3 regions of the Arthrobacter sp. 05T45 genome follow, and region 1 is predicted to be linked to each of the others. Evidence: riboswitches for the same ligand, from Rfam matches in the RefSeq annotation. Region 1 holds a riboswitch; each other region holds the start of a gene.

Region 1 (5,026 bases):
GATGATGCCCAGTGCCAGCACTCGGATGGCGAAGTCGATCACCGTCAAAATCAGAATCGCCCAGGACGGTAAAGTCTCCGCCAGCGGAAATGGCCAAAACACAGGCGAACCCCTCAACGTACAAGCCACGCGGAACAGTTCCGAACGGGCAGTGCCCAAATCCTATCCCGGGACCACCGAGACTAAGCTTTAGCCATGACCACTCCTGCCCCCGTTCCCGCGCCCGCGACCGTTCTGGTCTTCCTCGACCCGGCGTTCGACGGCGGCCGCGTTGCCGACGCGTCGCAGCCCCAGCTGATGGCCACGGACCTGGGCGCCACCCGCGGCGACGGCGTTTTCGAATCCCTCCTGGCCGTCGGCGGCCGGCCCCGCAAGATCCAGGCGCACCTGACCCGGCTGGCCGGCTCTGCCCGGCTTCTGGAACTGGACATCCCCGCCGAGGATGCATGGCGGCGGGCGGTGGAAACCGCCATCTGCGAGTTCCGCGGGCAGGAACCCGCCGCGGCTGCACCGGGCGGCGCGGCGCAGGACGAGGTGGTGGTGAAGCTGATTGTCACCCGCGGGCCGGAGGGCGCGGCTGCCCCCACGTGCTGGGTCCAGGCCTCCGCCCCGGCCGCCGCGGGACGGCGGCAGCGCGAGACCGGGATCGACGTCATCCTGCTCGACCGCGGCTACGACAGTGAAGTCGGCGAGCGCGCCCCGTGGCTCCTGCTCGGCGCCAAGACCCTTTCCTACGCCGTGAACATGGCGGCGCTGCGCTACGCCCACCGGCAGGGCGCCGACGACGTCATCTTCACGTCCGCGGACGGCCGGGTGCTGGAAGGACCGACGTCGACCGTTCTGCTGGCCCACCTGGAAACCTCGGACGACGGCGCCGGCGGCGTCCGCACCATCCGGCGGCTCATCACGCCCCAGCTGGACAGCGGCATCCTGCCCGGCACATCACAGGGCGCCCTGTTCACCGCCGCCAAGGCCGCCGGCTGGGAGCTGGGTTACGGCCCGCTGGAGCCGAAGGACCTGCTGGACGCCGACGCGGTCTGGCTGATCTCCAGCATCCGGCTCCTGGCCCCGGTGAACCACATCGACGGGCAGGAAATCGGCACCCCGGAACTGCGGCGCCAGCTCACGGCCGAACTCAACGCCCTCTTCGCGACCATCGAATAGCAACGCGGGGTCAGTTACGGCCCATCCCATGTCCCCGGATGGGCCGTAACTGACCCCGCGTTGGTGTTGCGCTCACCCCAGGGCGTCCGCGGGCACTGCCGGGCACAGGCGGAACGAGGCCGGGTTGAACGCCGGGAGCATGAACGTTGCGAGCACGGCGTCGAGCATTTCCGGGGCCCAGGTGCTGTTCTCCCCCAGGGTCGCGCAGACACCCAGCACCACGGGCGTTCCGTCGGTGCGGCGGCGGATCTGGACCTGGACCGGCCCGGTCAGCCCGAGCGCGCGGACGGCGGCCAGGCCCAGCTTGCGCACATCCCCGGCCTGGTTCGCCGGCACCCTGCGGCTGACCTCGTCGCTGCCGGCGCGTCCATACGGAGTCCTGGTCTTCTCGAGGACCACCGCCACCGGCGCCATCGCATTGCGTGCCGGGGTGCCGAACGCCAGGCACACATAGTCGGCGCCCGGGATAAATTCCTGGACCAGTTGCCCCGCCGGCATGTTCTTCCAGCTAACGGAGTCGGTTCCGGCCAGCAGGTGGATACCGGGGGAGCCTTTGAAGACCCGCGGCTTGACCACCACGGGGCCGCTGAGGCCGGCGAGGGATGCCGGCGCGGCGGCGAGGTCGCCCGGAACCGCGAACCGGGGCACCGGGATGCCGGCCGCTTGCAGCGCCCAGGTGGCGAACAGGCGGTCGTTGGCGAGGGCAACCGCGGCGGGGTCGGCCACGATGATCCGCACGTCCTGGGCGAATCCGGCGCGGGCCGCGGCCAGGACCGGGAGTTCCACGGTGAGGGTCGGAATGATGACGTTGATGGCTTCGCGGTCCACCACCCGGCGCAGGTCCAGGACCATGTCCGGGTTCGTCGCCGGCAGGAGCCTGACCGCGGCGGCGGGAGCCTCCCCGGCCTGGCGGGTGTCGGCACGGGCGTCGGAGCCGAGGTACGGGAGGCCCCGGGCTTCGAGCTGGGCCGCGACGGCCCGTCCGGCGGCGCTTGTAATCCCGGTAACGAGTATGCGCGGGCCCACGATTGCTCCATTCCGCCGTCACCGGCCGGACCGCGGCTGCGGCTCCGACCGTTCCAGCCACCGATTCCCAGACAGCTTGTTGATGGACAGACGGGTCGATTCCGGGACTGCTTGATTCACACATTGCTCGAATCACCTGCAGCTCCGGCCGACTCGTCGGACCTAATCCCCCCAGTAAACGGCGAAACGTTCCGGCAGACACGAGTGGGCTGTACCCGAAACTGGAGCCCGCCACTACTCGCCCGGGCCGCGGTCCGGTTACGGAACATGACGATGGCGGCGGTGCGGTCCGGCGTCGCAGGTGTTACGTTTTTGGGGAGTAATGAGAACCGGTGCCAAGCCCTGACTGGCCGGTCGGCAACCCTCCCTTTCGCGGCGGGGTGCCTCAGGTGAATACTCGGCATTCGAGAATTCGAGCTGCAAGCGTGAAAGAGGAGATCCGTCGTGCCCGACACGTCAATACCCACAACAGCCGCACCCGGTACCGCACCCGGCACCGCACCCGGTGAGGAGAGGCTGGCCTACCGCCTGTTCACCGGAGCGGATGACCGCGCCTTTTGCGAGCGGGTGTCAGCCGCCCTGGCCGAGGGCTACGTGCTGCATGGAAGCCCCGCCGCCAGCTTCAACGGAAGCACCGTGATCGTGGCGCAGGCGCTGGTCCTGCCGGCCGCGATTGCCAGTGCGGACGCCGCCGTGGCCAATGCGGTTGATGAGCTCGACGCCGACGAATTTGGCGCCGACGGGGCCTTCGCGGGCCACGCATGAGCTACGCCGGAGACCTCAGCCCGCAGGAGGCGTGGGCCAAGCTGGAGGCCGGAGCCATCCTGGTGGATGTCCGGACCGAGGGCGAATGGGCCCACATCGGCATCCCGGACACCGCGGCGGCGGGCGAGAGCCGCAACGATCCGCTCTTCATCCAGTGGAACCTCGCCGGCGGCACGCCGAACCCGCACTTCGTGGAACAGCTAAGGCAGCAGGCGCCGGAGGACACCGCCGTCGAACTGGTGTTCCTTTGCCGTTCCGGGGCCCGGTCGATCGCGGCCGCGACGGCCGCGACGGCCGCCGGCTACACCTCGTACAACGTCCTTGAGGGCTTCGAAGGCGAGACCGACCGCTTTGGCGAACGCACCGTCAATGGCTGGAAGAACCGCGGCCTGCCCACCAACCTCGGAAAGATCTAAGTGACTTTCAATCCCGACGCCGCCGGCTGGGCGGCCGACACCCAGGCCGTCCGTGGCGGCCTTGACCGCACCGGCTTCCAGGAAACCACCGAGCCGATCTTCCTTAACTCAGGATTCGTCTACGAGTCCGCGGCCGCCGCCGAGCGCGCCTTCACCGGTGAGGACGAGCGCTTCGTCTACTCCCGCTACGGCAACCCCTCCGTCGCCACGTTCCAGGAGCGGCTCCGGCTGCTCGAGGGAACGGAGGCGTGTTTCGCGACGGCGTCCGGCATGTCCGCCGTCTTCACCGCCCTGGGCGCGCTGTTGGCGGCCGGCGACCGGGTGGTCGCGGCCCGCTCGCTGTTCGGCTCGTGCTTCGTGATCCTCAACGAAATCCTGCCGCGCTGGGGTGTCGAGACGGTCTTCGTGGACGGCCCGGACCTGGAGCAGTGGAAATCCGCGCTGTCCGAGCCGACCACGGCGGTGTTCTTCGAGTCGCCGTCGAACCCGATGCAGGAAATCGTGGACATCGCCGCCGTGAGCAAACTGGCGCACGCGGCCGGCGCCACGGTGGTGGTTGACAACGTCTTCGCCACCCCGCTGCTCCAGCGCTGCGGCGACCTCGGCGCGGACGTGGTGGTCTACTCCGGCACCAAGCACATCGACGGCCAGGGCCGCGTCTTGGGCGGGGCCATCCTGGGCACCAAGGAATTCATCGACGGGCCCGTCAAGCAGCTCATGCGGCACACCGGTCCGGCCCTTTCTGCGTTCAACGCCTGGGTGCTCACCAAGGGCCTGGAGACCATGGCCTTGCGCGTCAACCATTCCTCGGCCTCCGCGCTGCGGCTGGCCGAATGGCTCGAGGGACAGCCTGCGGTCGGCTGGGTAAAGTACCCGCTGCTGCCGTCCCACCCGCAGTACCCGCTCGCAGTGCAGCAGATGAAGGCCGGCGGGACCGTGCTCACCCTGGAACTGCAGCCCTCCCCCGGGCGCACGGCGAAGCAGGCCGCGTTCGCACTCCTGGACGCGCTGCGGATCATCGACATCTCCAACAACCTGGGCGATGCCAAAACGCTCATCACGCACCCGGCCACCACCACGCACCGCGCGATGGGCCCGGAAGGCCGCGCGGCGATCGGGCTCAGCGACGGCGTGGTCCGGCTCTCGGTGGGCCTGGAGGATGTGGAGGACCTGATCCGCGACCTCGGCCAGGCGCTCAAGCAGGTCTAGGGCTTCCGCCGCACCCGCAAGTGTTGCGGGCTCCCGGTCAGGCCGGGCGCAACCGGCCCAGGGCCGAACGATTGTCTGCCGGCCCCTCGGCGACGGGCCCCTCGGTGGTCAGTTCGATGGCCCGCTCGACGACGGCGGGCAGGCCGCCGGCCCGGAACGGGCCGCGCTGCAGCTGCGAACCGGTGCCCTCTGCCAGAATCCGCTCGACGCCCTCGCGCGCCAGTTCCAGCTCGCCCTGTTCCTCAAGCACCGGGGCCACGAAGTCCACGAGTGCCCTGACCACGTCCGCGGCCGGGGCCGGGGTGAAGGTTCCGAAGTCCAGTAGCTCCCCGCGCAGTCCGCAATTGCTGGCCTGCCACGCGGCCATCCGCAGCAGCAGCGTGGGCACCGGGGCGGGATCGACGCCGTCGTCCCATTCCCGCGCGGCCGACTCCACGAGGGCGCGC
Region 2 (5,026 bases), on a different contig from region 1:
ATCGGCGCTTCAATGATGTGCAGTTCCGGGCCGCCCGGCAGGGCCTCTGCCAGTTGACGGGACTGGGCCGGGAAATACAGGCGGTCCGAGTCCACGGCCGCCACCAGGAATTCGGCGGTGGCCGGGGCCAGTGCCTCCCCGAGGCTTCCGCGCCCCCGGCACACATCGTGGCTCATGAGGGCTTCGGTGATCGCGATGTAGCTGTTCGCGTCGAAACGCCGGGCCAGTTTGCTGCCCTGGTGGTCCAGGTAGCTTTCCACCTGGTAGCGCCCGCGTCCGGCCAGCGATCCGGCTTCCAGGGGCGTCTCGGACTCCTGGGCGTTGCGGCCAAACCGGCCGTCCAGTTCGGCCGCTGAGCGGTAGGTGATGTGCGCGATGCGCCGGGCGAGGGCGAGCCCTGCTTCGGGTTCCGGGCCGCCGTAGTAGTCCCCGCCCTTGAAGTGGGGGTCCTGGCGGATGGCCAGCGTCTGGGCCTGCGCGAAGGCAATCTGTTCGGCGGTGCTGCTGGCGCCGACGGAAATCACGGCGCAGCGCCGGACCCGGCCGGGAAACGTGACGGCCCATTCAAGGGCGCGCGCGCCGCCGAGCGAGCCGCCCAGCACCGCGTACCAGCTGCCGATGCCCAGGGCATCGGCCAGCCGCGCCTCGGCGGCGGCGGTGTCCCGCAGGGTGACCAGCGGGAACCGGGATCCCCAGGGGCGCCCGTCGGGGGCCGGGGTGGAAGGTCCGGTGGATCCGTAGCAGCCGCCCAGGATGTTGATCGAAACGACGAAATACTTGTCCGTGTCCACGGGAGCCCCGGGTCCGGCGAGCTGTTCCCACCAGCCGGGCTCCCCGCTCTCGCCGCGGGTCACGTGTGTATCGCCGGTCAGGGCGTGTTCAATGAGCACGGCGTTGGAGGCGTCCGCGTTCAGGGTCCCCCAGGTCTCGTAGGCGAGCACCACATCCGGCAACGGAGTCCCGGATTCGAGCTGCAGATCACCGATCCTGACGAACTGGACGGTCCCGTCAGGGGTCCGGGATGGTTTGGTTTCGGGAACACCCGTGCGGGTGACGGCAATCGTCATGTGAGGACCTATCTTCGCGCTTGCCCGCCGTCAGCTGACCGGCAGGCCAGGTCTTCACCCGGGGCACCCCGCCGCAAAAGGAGGGTTGCCGGCCAGCAAGCCGGGGCTGTCGCTGGCACTCATGACCTGGTACGAGTCTACGAAACGGGGTGCGGAAATGACGAAGATTATGACTTCCATGTGACAGCCGGACCCGTCAGCACCGCAGACTCCCCACCTTTGACAGCCGTGACTGGCGGGTCGCCCCGGAGTGCCGGCGATTCCCGGTGTCATGCCCGTAAAGGTGGGGAAATTCGGCGTGGGCTTCGGCCTAGGCGGACTTGGCCGCGCGGAATCCGGCGTCGAGGTCCGCGAGGATGTCGTCAATGTGCTCCAGTCCCACCGAAAGCCGCACCAGTCCGGGGTTCACCCCGGCGATCACCTGCTGTTCGGGCGAGAGCTGGCTGTGGGTGGTCGACGCCGGATGGATCACCAGCGACCGGACATCGCCGATGTTCGCGACGTGCGAGTGCAGTTCGAGGGCATCGACGAACCGCTTGCCGGCCTCCGCTCCCCCGGCAATGTTGAACGCCACGACGGCGCCGGTCCCCTTGGGCCCGTACTTGCGGCCGCGCTCGTACCAGGGGCTGGACGGCAGCCCGGCGTAGGCGACCGATTCGACGTCGTCCCGCCCCTCCAGCCAGTGCGCCACCTTCGTGGCGTTGGCCACGTGGCGCTCGACGCGCAGGCTCAGCGTTTCGATGCCCTGGGCGATGAGGAAGGCGTTGAACGGGGACACCGCGGAGCCGAGGTCGCGCAGGAGCTGGACCCGGGCCTTGAGGATGTAGGAGAGGTTCGCGCCCAGCGCGCCGTCGGCTCCGAGGTCGCGGGCGTAGACCAGGCCGTTGTAGGTGGGGTCCGGGGTGTTGAAGCCGGGGAACCGCTCCGGGTCCTTCCCGAAGTCGAAGTTGCCGGAGTCCACGATCACGCCGGCGATCGCGGCGCCGTGCCCGCCGAGGTACTTGGTGGCGGAATGGACCACGATGTCCGCGCCCCACTCGATCGGCCGGATCAGGTAGGGGGTGGAGAGCGTGTTGTCGACAACCAGCGGCACGCCGGCCTCGTGCGCCACCCGGGAGACGCCCTCGATGTCCAGGACGTCCTGGCGGGGGTTGGAGACCACTTCGCCGAAGAACAGCTTGGTGTTGGGCTGGACGGCGTCCCGCCACTGGTCCAGGTTGTCCGGGTCCGCCACGAAGGTCACGGAGATGCCGAACTTCTTCAGCGTGTGCGCGAGCAGGTTGTAGGTTCCGCCATAGAGGCTGGGGCTGGCCACCACATGGTCCCCGGCCTCGGCGATATTGAGGATGGCGAACGTCTCGGCGGCCTGGCCGGAGCTGAGCAGCAGCGCCGCGAGACCGCCTTCCAGGCTGGCGACGCGCTGTTCGACGGCGTCCTGGGTCGGGTTGCCGATCCGGGTGTAGATGGGCGCGAGCTCGGCGAGCGCAAAGCGGTTCGCGGCGCTTTCGGCGCTGGGGAACACGAACGACGTCGTCTGGTAGATGGGCAGGGAACGCGCGCCGGTGGCGCTGTCCGGCTCCTGGCCGGCGTGGATCTGGCGGGTTTCAAAGGACCAGGCGTTGGACATTGGTGCTCCTCGAGTCACTGGGCACAGCACCGGCCTGGGCTTTCGGCCCGAACCGGAACAGGCGCCGCGCTTGCCCTCCGGCGGGCGCCGGACGGCCAGGTCTTCACCCGGGGCACCCCACCGCGATACGAGGGTTGCCGGCCAGCAAGCCGGGGCTGTGCGCTGGCACTCATGACCTGACTTCAGTGTAGGAATGGCGGCGGAGCCCTGGATAGCTTTGTGACGAAGATGAAGACGGCCGCCGTGACGGAGCATCCGGGGCGCCGCGTTCCGCGCCCCAGGACGTCCCATGACGGTTAGGGGAGCCTAAGCTGAGAGGTCCATCACAAAGTGCCAAGATGATGGCATGCGCATGGATCACGTCTCTTACGCCTGTGAACACGATGGCTTGGCAGCCACCACTGAACGTATTGCGTCTGCCCTCGGCGTTGAAGCCGTGAAGGGTGGAGTGCACCCCCGTTTCGGGACACGCAACATGATTATCCCGCTCGCGGGACACAAGTACCTGGAAGTCGTGGAGGTCCTGAACCACCCGGCCTCCGACAAGGCCCCGTTCGGCCAGGCCGTCCGGGCACGCTCCGAGGCCGGCGGCGGCTGGATGGGCTGGTGCGTCGAGGTTGACGACCTGGCCCCGTTCGAGGAGCGGCTCGGCCGCGCCGCCGTCAACGGCAACCGGAAGTTTCCCGATGGCCGCGAACTGGTCTGGAAGCAGATCGGCATCCTGGGGCTCATCGCCGACCCCCAGGTGCCGTACATGCTCAAGTGGGAGGGCGACCCGGAGTTGCACCCGTCCAACGCCTACGCGAGCGATGTCAAGATGTCCGCACTGACCATTGCCGGTTCGGCCGAGCGCGTCACGGAGTGGCTGGGCGAACCGGTTGAAAAGCCGCTGGAAGACGTGGCCGTGAACTGGATCGCGCCGCACGGTACTCCCGGCATCCTCTCTGTCACCTTCGAGACCGCCTCCGGAGCGGTCACGATCTAACGCTCCACCCGCCCCACGCTTCGGCCGCCATCTCTTAGGTGCCAACGATGTCACCTAGGAGACGGCGGCCGAGATCATTTAAGGCCTGCTCCTAAAAGCAACGCGGGGCCACTTCGCGCCCGTCCGGGGGCTCCGGATGGGCCCGAAGGGACCCCGCCTTGCTTTGCGAGGAACTCAGCCCAGGCCCACGGCCTTGCCGAACAGGCTGAACCCCACGAACGCCACGGTGTCCAGGATGGCGTGGGCGATCACCAGCGGCATCACCCGTTTGGTCCGCGTGTAGACCAGCGCGAAGACGACGCCCATCACCGCGTTGCCGATGAACGGCCCGAACCCCTGGTACAGGTGATAGCTGCCGCGGAGCAGGGCGCTGGCGGCGATGGCCGCCGGCACGCTCCAGCCCAGTTTCCCGAGCCGGTCCAGCAGGTACGCCACCACAATCACTTCCTCGACCACCGCGTGCCGGATCGCGGACAGGACCAGCACCGGCACGGTCCACCAGTACGCGTCCAGGGCGCTGGGGATGATCGCCGTCGTGATCCCCAGCGCCCGGCCGGCGGCGTAGAGCCCCAGGGACGGAATGCCGATGAGCGCGGCGAGTCCGAGACCCTGCAGGAGGTCCTTGCCGGGCCGGGCGAAGTCGAAGCCGATCCTTCGGAACGCCGAGGTTCCGCGCTCACCGGCCGGCCAGTGCTCGGTGAGGAAGTAGATCACCAGGGCCACCGGGACCAGGGCGAAGATGATGTCCAGCAACTGGTAGGTGAGGTCGAAGTATTCGCGTGCGCTCTGTGAGCGGTTCAGGGTGGATGTCCCCTGGGCCAGCGGCGCCGTGGTCATCTTGTCCAGCAACTGCACCAGGGAGTAGATCGCGGACTGCCCCAGCGACAACCCCAGGACAATCAACACTTCGAACCGCAGCCGACGGCGGGAGGGAACCAACATGGTTCTATCTTGCCTGCACTTGCCGATAGTTTGCTGGTGCCCGCATGGTGCCGGCCGCGCCGGCACCCCCGGCTTTTTGGGAGCCCTATGCTTGGGGATTATGAGTGCGCCCCGGAAAATCATCATGATCCGGCACGGCCAGTCTGCCGCCAATGCCGACACCTCGATCTACAACCGTGTTCCGGACTACCGGATCCCGTTGACCGCGCTGGGCCTGGAGCAGGCCACCGCGGCCGGGGAGGAGGTCCGGCGCCAGCTGGACGGCCGCCCGGTGTGCGTCTACGTCTCCCCTTACCTGCGCGCCTACCAGACCCTCGAGGCGCTGAATCTCGGCCCGCTCGTGGAGCGGGTGATCGAGGAACCGCGCCTGCGCGAACAGGACTGGGCCAACTTTCAGATCGCCGG
Region 3 (5,026 bases), on a different contig from region 1:
GTCCTGGAAGCTTTGTCCGAGTTCCTGGCGCCGCTCGCTGTGCAGCTTCGGTCCGCTGTGGAGCCTAGCTCCGCTGTGCAGCCTGGGGCCGGCGCTTGCCACGTGCGATCTCCTTCGGGAAGGTCCTGCTGGTTTCAGATACCTTTCGAATTTACCGCACCCGCGCCGGGCCCCGATCCTGCCTAGTCGAGGGTGCAGGGCGCAGCGCCGGCGGTGCCCGGGGTGTTCGGCGCCCAGTGGGGATAGCTGCGGGTATCGTTGGCCGGCACCCAGCGGCCCGCGTCCACCACGTAATCCCAGCCGAGTCCGTTCTGCCGCAGCTGCTGCAGGCCGGCCAGCAGGCGTTCGGCGTCCTCCAGCCGTGAGCCGAGGCCGAAGCTGGCCCGCAGGGAGCCGGCGGGCAGGCCGAGCCGCTTGAGCAGCGGGTGGGCGCAGAAGCGGCCGTCGCGCAGGCCAATGCCGTGTTCGGCCGACAGGTAGGCGGCCACCAGTCCGGCGTCGTAGCCTTCCACGGAAAAGTTCACGACGCCGATCGTGCCGGTGTCCGGCTGATCGCCTCCAGTGGAAGAAGCGAAGGAAGAATCGGAAGCCGAATCGGCAAAGATCCGGTGCACGGTTACTCCCTCGATGCCCTGGAGGCCCTCGACGAGGAAGGACCGGATGGCGTCCTCGTGGGCCTGCCACTGCTCCGGGTCCAGGGCCGCAATGACCTGGGTGGCACGGGCGAGGGCCGCCGCGCCGAGGACGTTCGGCGAGCCGCCCTCGTGCCGGGCAGGTCCCGTGGTCCAGCTGACGGAGTCGAGCCGGGCATCGCGAACCGCGCCGCCGCCGGCCAGGTGCGGGGTGCCGGCGTCGAGCCAGTCCGTCCGCCCCACCAGCACGCCGGCGCCGAACGGGGCGTACAGCTTGTGTCCCGAGAAGGCGAGGTAATCGACGTCGTCCGCGGCGATATTGATCCGCCGGTGCGGGGCGAGCTGGGCGGCGTCGACAACGATCCTGGCGCCGTATTCGTGCGCCAGTGCGGCCAGGGTCCGGATCGGGAGGATCTCCCCGGTGACGTTGGAGGCGCCGGTGACGGCCAGCAGGCCGACGCCGCCGCGGGCGAGTTCGTCGCGCAGCCGGTCCACGGTGGCCGCGAGGGTGGCGGCGGCCACGACGCTGCGGTGCGGGACATTCTGCCAGGGCAGGAGGTTGGCGTGGTGTTCGATGTCGAGGTAGAGGACCTCGCCCGCGGGCCGCCCGTCGCGCAGCGGCAGGCAGCCGGCCAGCAGGTTCAGGGAATCGGTGGTGTTGCGCGTGAAGATCACGGAATCGCCGGGCCGGCCGCCCACGAAGTCCCGCACGATGTCCCGGGCGTTCTCGTAGACGGAGGTGCTGATCTGTGATGCGTAGCCGGCGCCGCGGTGCACGCTTGCGTAGTACGGCAGGATTTCGTTCAGGTAGGCCGAGACCACGGACAGGGCCGGTGCGGAGGCGCCGTAGTCGAGGTTGGCGTAGCGCGCGTGGCCGCCGGTGATCAGCGGGGCCTGGATTTCGGCCCCGGTGACGGCTGCCAGGGGGCGGGCCGCGAGGGCAAGCCGTGCATGGAATTCAGGGGCAACGGGGAAAATGGCAGTTGTCATGGGACCTCACTCGAACAGGACCCCACACCGTGGGAATCCGCGCTTGCCGGGTCCGTTCCGGACCGGCCAGGTCGTCACCCGGGGCACCCCACCGCGACTGGAGGGTTGCCGGCCAGCAAACCGGGGTTTAGCGCTGGCACTCGTGACCTGCATCGAGCGTAGGACATCGGCGCAGCCGGGGAAAAGGCGGCCGCCGATTGTGAAGCGGATTATTACGGGCGCGGATCAGTTGTTCGGGTGGGCCTGGAAGAGGTCGTCGAGTCCGGGGTTGAGCCGCTTGAGGACTTCCGAGTGCAGGATCGAATTGGTGGCCAGGGCGTTGCCGCCGAAGGGGCCGTCCTCGCCTTCGAGTGAGGTGAAGCGGCCGCCGGCCTCGGTCACGATCGGCACCAGGGCGGCCATGTCGTAGAGGTTCAGCTCGGGTTCGCAGGCGATGTCCACGGCGCCCTCGGCCACGAGGCAGTACGACCAGAAGTCACCGTAGGCGCGGGTCCGCCACACTTCCTCGGTCAGGCCCAGGAACTCGTCCAGGTTCCCGCGTTCCTTCCAGCCGCCAAGGCTGGAGTAGGACAGCGAGGCGTCCTCGAGATTGGAGACGTTGGATACCTTCAACCGTGTGGCGGCGGCGAGCGAGCGGCCCGTGTAGGCGCCTGCACCCTTGGCGGCCCACCAGCGCTTGCCCAGTGCCGGCGCGCTGACGACGCCGACCACCGGCTCGCCTTCATCGACGAGGGCGATCAGGGTGGCCCAGACCGGGACGCCGCGGACAAAGTTCTTCGTGCCGTCGATCGGGTCGATGATCCACCGGCGGGAACCGTGGCCCGAGCTGCCGAACTCTTCGCCCAGGACCGCGTCACGCGGACGTGACCGGGAGAGCTGGCCGCGGATGGCCTCTTCCGCGGATTTGTCGGCATCGGTGACGGGTGTGAGGTCGGGCTTCGTCTCGATCCGAAGGTCGAGCGCCTTGAAGCGGCTCATGGTCTGGGAATCGACCGAATCTGCCAGTACATGGGCAAGGCGCAGGTCATCGTTGTAGCTCGAAGCGGGTTGGCTCATGGTTCCAAACTACCGTCAAACCGGGCCGCTGGGCGGGAGGCCGCGGCTCGGCGCCGCCGCCCCGTTGCCGGTCCGGCTAGGAGACGGTGCCCAGTTCCTTGGTTTCCTGCGCTTCCATCCGCGGGTCCGTGCCCAGCAGCCGGCGCAGGGACGCGAGCCTGGCCGGTCCCGAGGGCCCCGCGTGCCCGGCCGCAACCCACTTGTCGACGCCGCAGTTGACGGCGGTGGAGTCATGCTTGCAGCCGCGTTCGCAATCATCGGTGCCCGGTTCCAGGTCCGGGAAGGAACGCAGGATCCGGTCCGGGTCCACGTGGGCCAGGCCGAAGGACCGGATGCCGGGGGTGTCGATGATCCAGCTGCCGGCCGGGGCATCGTTGACTTTGAGCGCCAGTGCCGAGGAGGACGTGTGGCGGCCGCGGCCGGTTACCGCGTTCACGCCTCCCGTGGCCCGCTCGGCCCCGGTCAGGGCGTTGACCATGGTGGACTTGCCGACGCCGGAATGGCCCAGCATCACGGTGACCTTGCCGTCGAGGTAGTCGCGCAGCTGGGACACCGCGTCCTTGTCGAGCCGGGCGGAGAGCCCGTCGTCGGAGCGGGCGTCGATGCCGGAAGCGGCGGAGTCTGCGGTCTTGGAGATGATGACGGGGAAGTCGAGGTGCTGGTAGTTGGACAGCAGCTCGGCGGGATCCTTGACGTCGGCCTTGGTGACGAGCAGCAGCGGCTCAATGCCGGCGTCGTATGCGGCCACCAGCGCGCGGTCGATGAAACCGGTCCGCGGCTCGGGGTTGGCAGCGGCGACCACCACCACCAGCTGGTCGGCGTTGGCCACGACGGCACGTTCGATCGGGTCCGTGTCGTCGGCGCTGCGGCGCAGCAGCGTCTTGCGGTCCTGGATCCTGACCAGCCGCGCCAGGGTGTCGGGCTCGCCGGTGACATCCCCGACCAGGGAGACGAAGTCGCCGGCAACCACCGGGTTGCGGCGCAGTTCCCGGGCCCGGGCCGCGATGATCTTGCGTTCGTCCGCGGTCCCCTCGCCGACGACGGCGGTGTAGCGGCCGCGGTCAACGGTGATGATGCGTCCGGTGACGGCGTCGTCGTAGCTGGGCCGGTCCTTGGTGCGGGGCCGTGTGCCCTTCTTGTTCGGCCGGATCCGGACGTCGGACTCGTCCCAGGAATCAGTGCTGCGTGCCACCGGCGGTGTCCTCATCTGCGGCGGGTCCCTGGGCCAGCATCGCTTCCCAGAGTTGCGGGAAATCGGGCATGGTTTTGGCCGTGGCTGCGATGTCCTCGACTTCCACGCCGGGTACGGCAAGGCCGAGGATGGCGCCGGCGGTTGCCATGCGGTGGTCCGCGTAGCTGTGCACCACACCGCCGTGCAGCGCGGCCGGGCGGATGATGAGGCCGTCGGGGGTTTCTTCGGCGTCGCCGCCGAGGCGGTTGATTTCGGCGACGAGGGCGGCGAGCCGGTCCGTTTCATGGCCGCGGAGGTGGGCGATGCCGCCCAGCCGTGAGGGGCCGGTGGCGAGGGCGCACAGCGCGGCAACGGTGGGGGCGAGTTCGCTGGTTTCGTCGAAGTCGCCGCCCTTGATCTCCGGGCCTCCGCTGACGGTCAGGGTGCCGCCGTCAACCGTCACCGTGGCGCCCATAGCGGTCAGGATTCCGCGCCAGAGATCACCCACCTGGGTGGTTTCCGCAGGCCAGTTCGGGATCCGCACGGTGCCGCCGGTGGCCAGGGCCGCCGCGAGGAAGGGTCCGGCGTTCGAGAGGTCCTGCTCGATCCGGACGTCGAAGGCGCGGATCGGGCCGGGGGAGACAACCCAGTGGTTCGGCACCGAGTCGTCGACCGCCACGCCCACGCCGCGCAGCACGGCCACGGTCATGTTGATGTGGTCCAGGCTCGGCACGGGCTTGCCGACGTGCTCCAGGTGGAGTCCCTCGGTGAAGCGCGCCCCGGCCAGCAGCAGGGCGGAAACGAACTGGGACGAAGCGCTGGCATCGATGACCAGGTGGCCGCCGCGCACCTCGCCCGAGCCGAGCACCGTGAACGGCAACGACGACGCCGGACCGCCGTCGGGTGCGGTGACTGCCACACCCAGGCCGGCGAGGGCCTCGATAATGGTGCCCATGGGGCGTTTGCGGGCGTGCGGGTCGCCGTCGAAACGGGACTCACCGCGGCGCAGCGCGGCCACCGGCGGCACAAAGCGCATGACCGTGCCGGCCAGGCCGCAGTCGATCGCCGTGTCAGCCGCCGCGGTGTCCATGCTGATCGGGACGATTTCCAGGTCGGGGCCGAAGGCGCCGTCGCCGGGCACTTCCGTGACGGTGGCCCCCAACTGCCGCAGGCCCTC

What was found. Region 1 has a riboswitch for S-adenosylmethionine ahead of AC1DGD_RS15065 (DUF1737 domain-containing protein). Riboswitches for the same ligand answer to the same signal wherever they lie in the genome.
Region 2: linked by a shared signal. The riboswitch ahead of AC1DGD_RS08350 (bifunctional o-acetylhomoserine/o-acetylserine sulfhydrylase) and the one ahead of AC1DGD_RS15065 (DUF1737 domain-containing protein) in region 1 are both predicted to bind S-adenosylmethionine.
Region 3: linked by a shared signal. The riboswitch ahead of AC1DGD_RS10120 (aminotransferase class V-fold PLP-dependent enzyme) and the one ahead of AC1DGD_RS15065 (DUF1737 domain-containing protein) in region 1 are both predicted to bind S-adenosylmethionine.

The regions. Positions count from the first base shown of each region.
Region 1 is NZ_JBFTKI010000016.1:80,378-85,403, reverse strand. Features, by position in the region: gene cls (cardiolipin synthase) at 1-102, opposite strand, end outside; gene AC1DGD_RS15075 (aminodeoxychorismate lyase) at 196-1,164, shown strand; gene AC1DGD_RS15070 (ATP-grasp domain-containing protein) at 1,237-2,190, opposite strand; SAM riboswitch class IV at 2,509-2,622, shown strand; gene AC1DGD_RS15065 (DUF1737 domain-containing protein) at 2,635-2,955, shown strand; gene AC1DGD_RS15060 (rhodanese-like domain-containing protein) at 2,952-3,371, shown strand; gene AC1DGD_RS15055 (O-succinylhomoserine sulfhydrylase) at 3,372-4,580, shown strand; gene AC1DGD_RS15050 (glutamate--cysteine ligase 2) at 4,618-5,026, opposite strand, start outside.
Region 2 is NZ_JBFTKI010000005.1:196,524-201,549, forward strand. Features, by position in the region: gene metX (homoserine O-acetyltransferase MetX) at 1-1,067, opposite strand, end outside; SAM riboswitch class IV at 1,079-1,194, opposite strand; gene AC1DGD_RS08350 (bifunctional o-acetylhomoserine/o-acetylserine sulfhydrylase) at 1,378-2,694, opposite strand; SAM riboswitch class IV at 2,756-2,871, opposite strand; gene AC1DGD_RS08355 (VOC family protein) at 3,041-3,679, shown strand; gene AC1DGD_RS08360 (CPBP family intramembrane glutamic endopeptidase) at 3,854-4,621, opposite strand; gene AC1DGD_RS08365 (histidine phosphatase family protein) at 4,722-5,026, shown strand, end outside.
Region 3 is NZ_JBFTKI010000007.1:137,718-142,743, forward strand. Features, by position in the region: gene AC1DGD_RS10115 (class I SAM-dependent methyltransferase) at 1-102, opposite strand, end outside; gene AC1DGD_RS10120 (aminotransferase class V-fold PLP-dependent enzyme) at 183-1,622, opposite strand; SAM riboswitch class IV at 1,657-1,770, opposite strand; gene hisN (histidinol-phosphatase) at 1,848-2,678, opposite strand; gene rsgA (ribosome small subunit-dependent GTPase A) at 2,755-3,870, opposite strand; gene aroA (3-phosphoshikimate 1-carboxyvinyltransferase) at 3,854-5,026, opposite strand, start outside.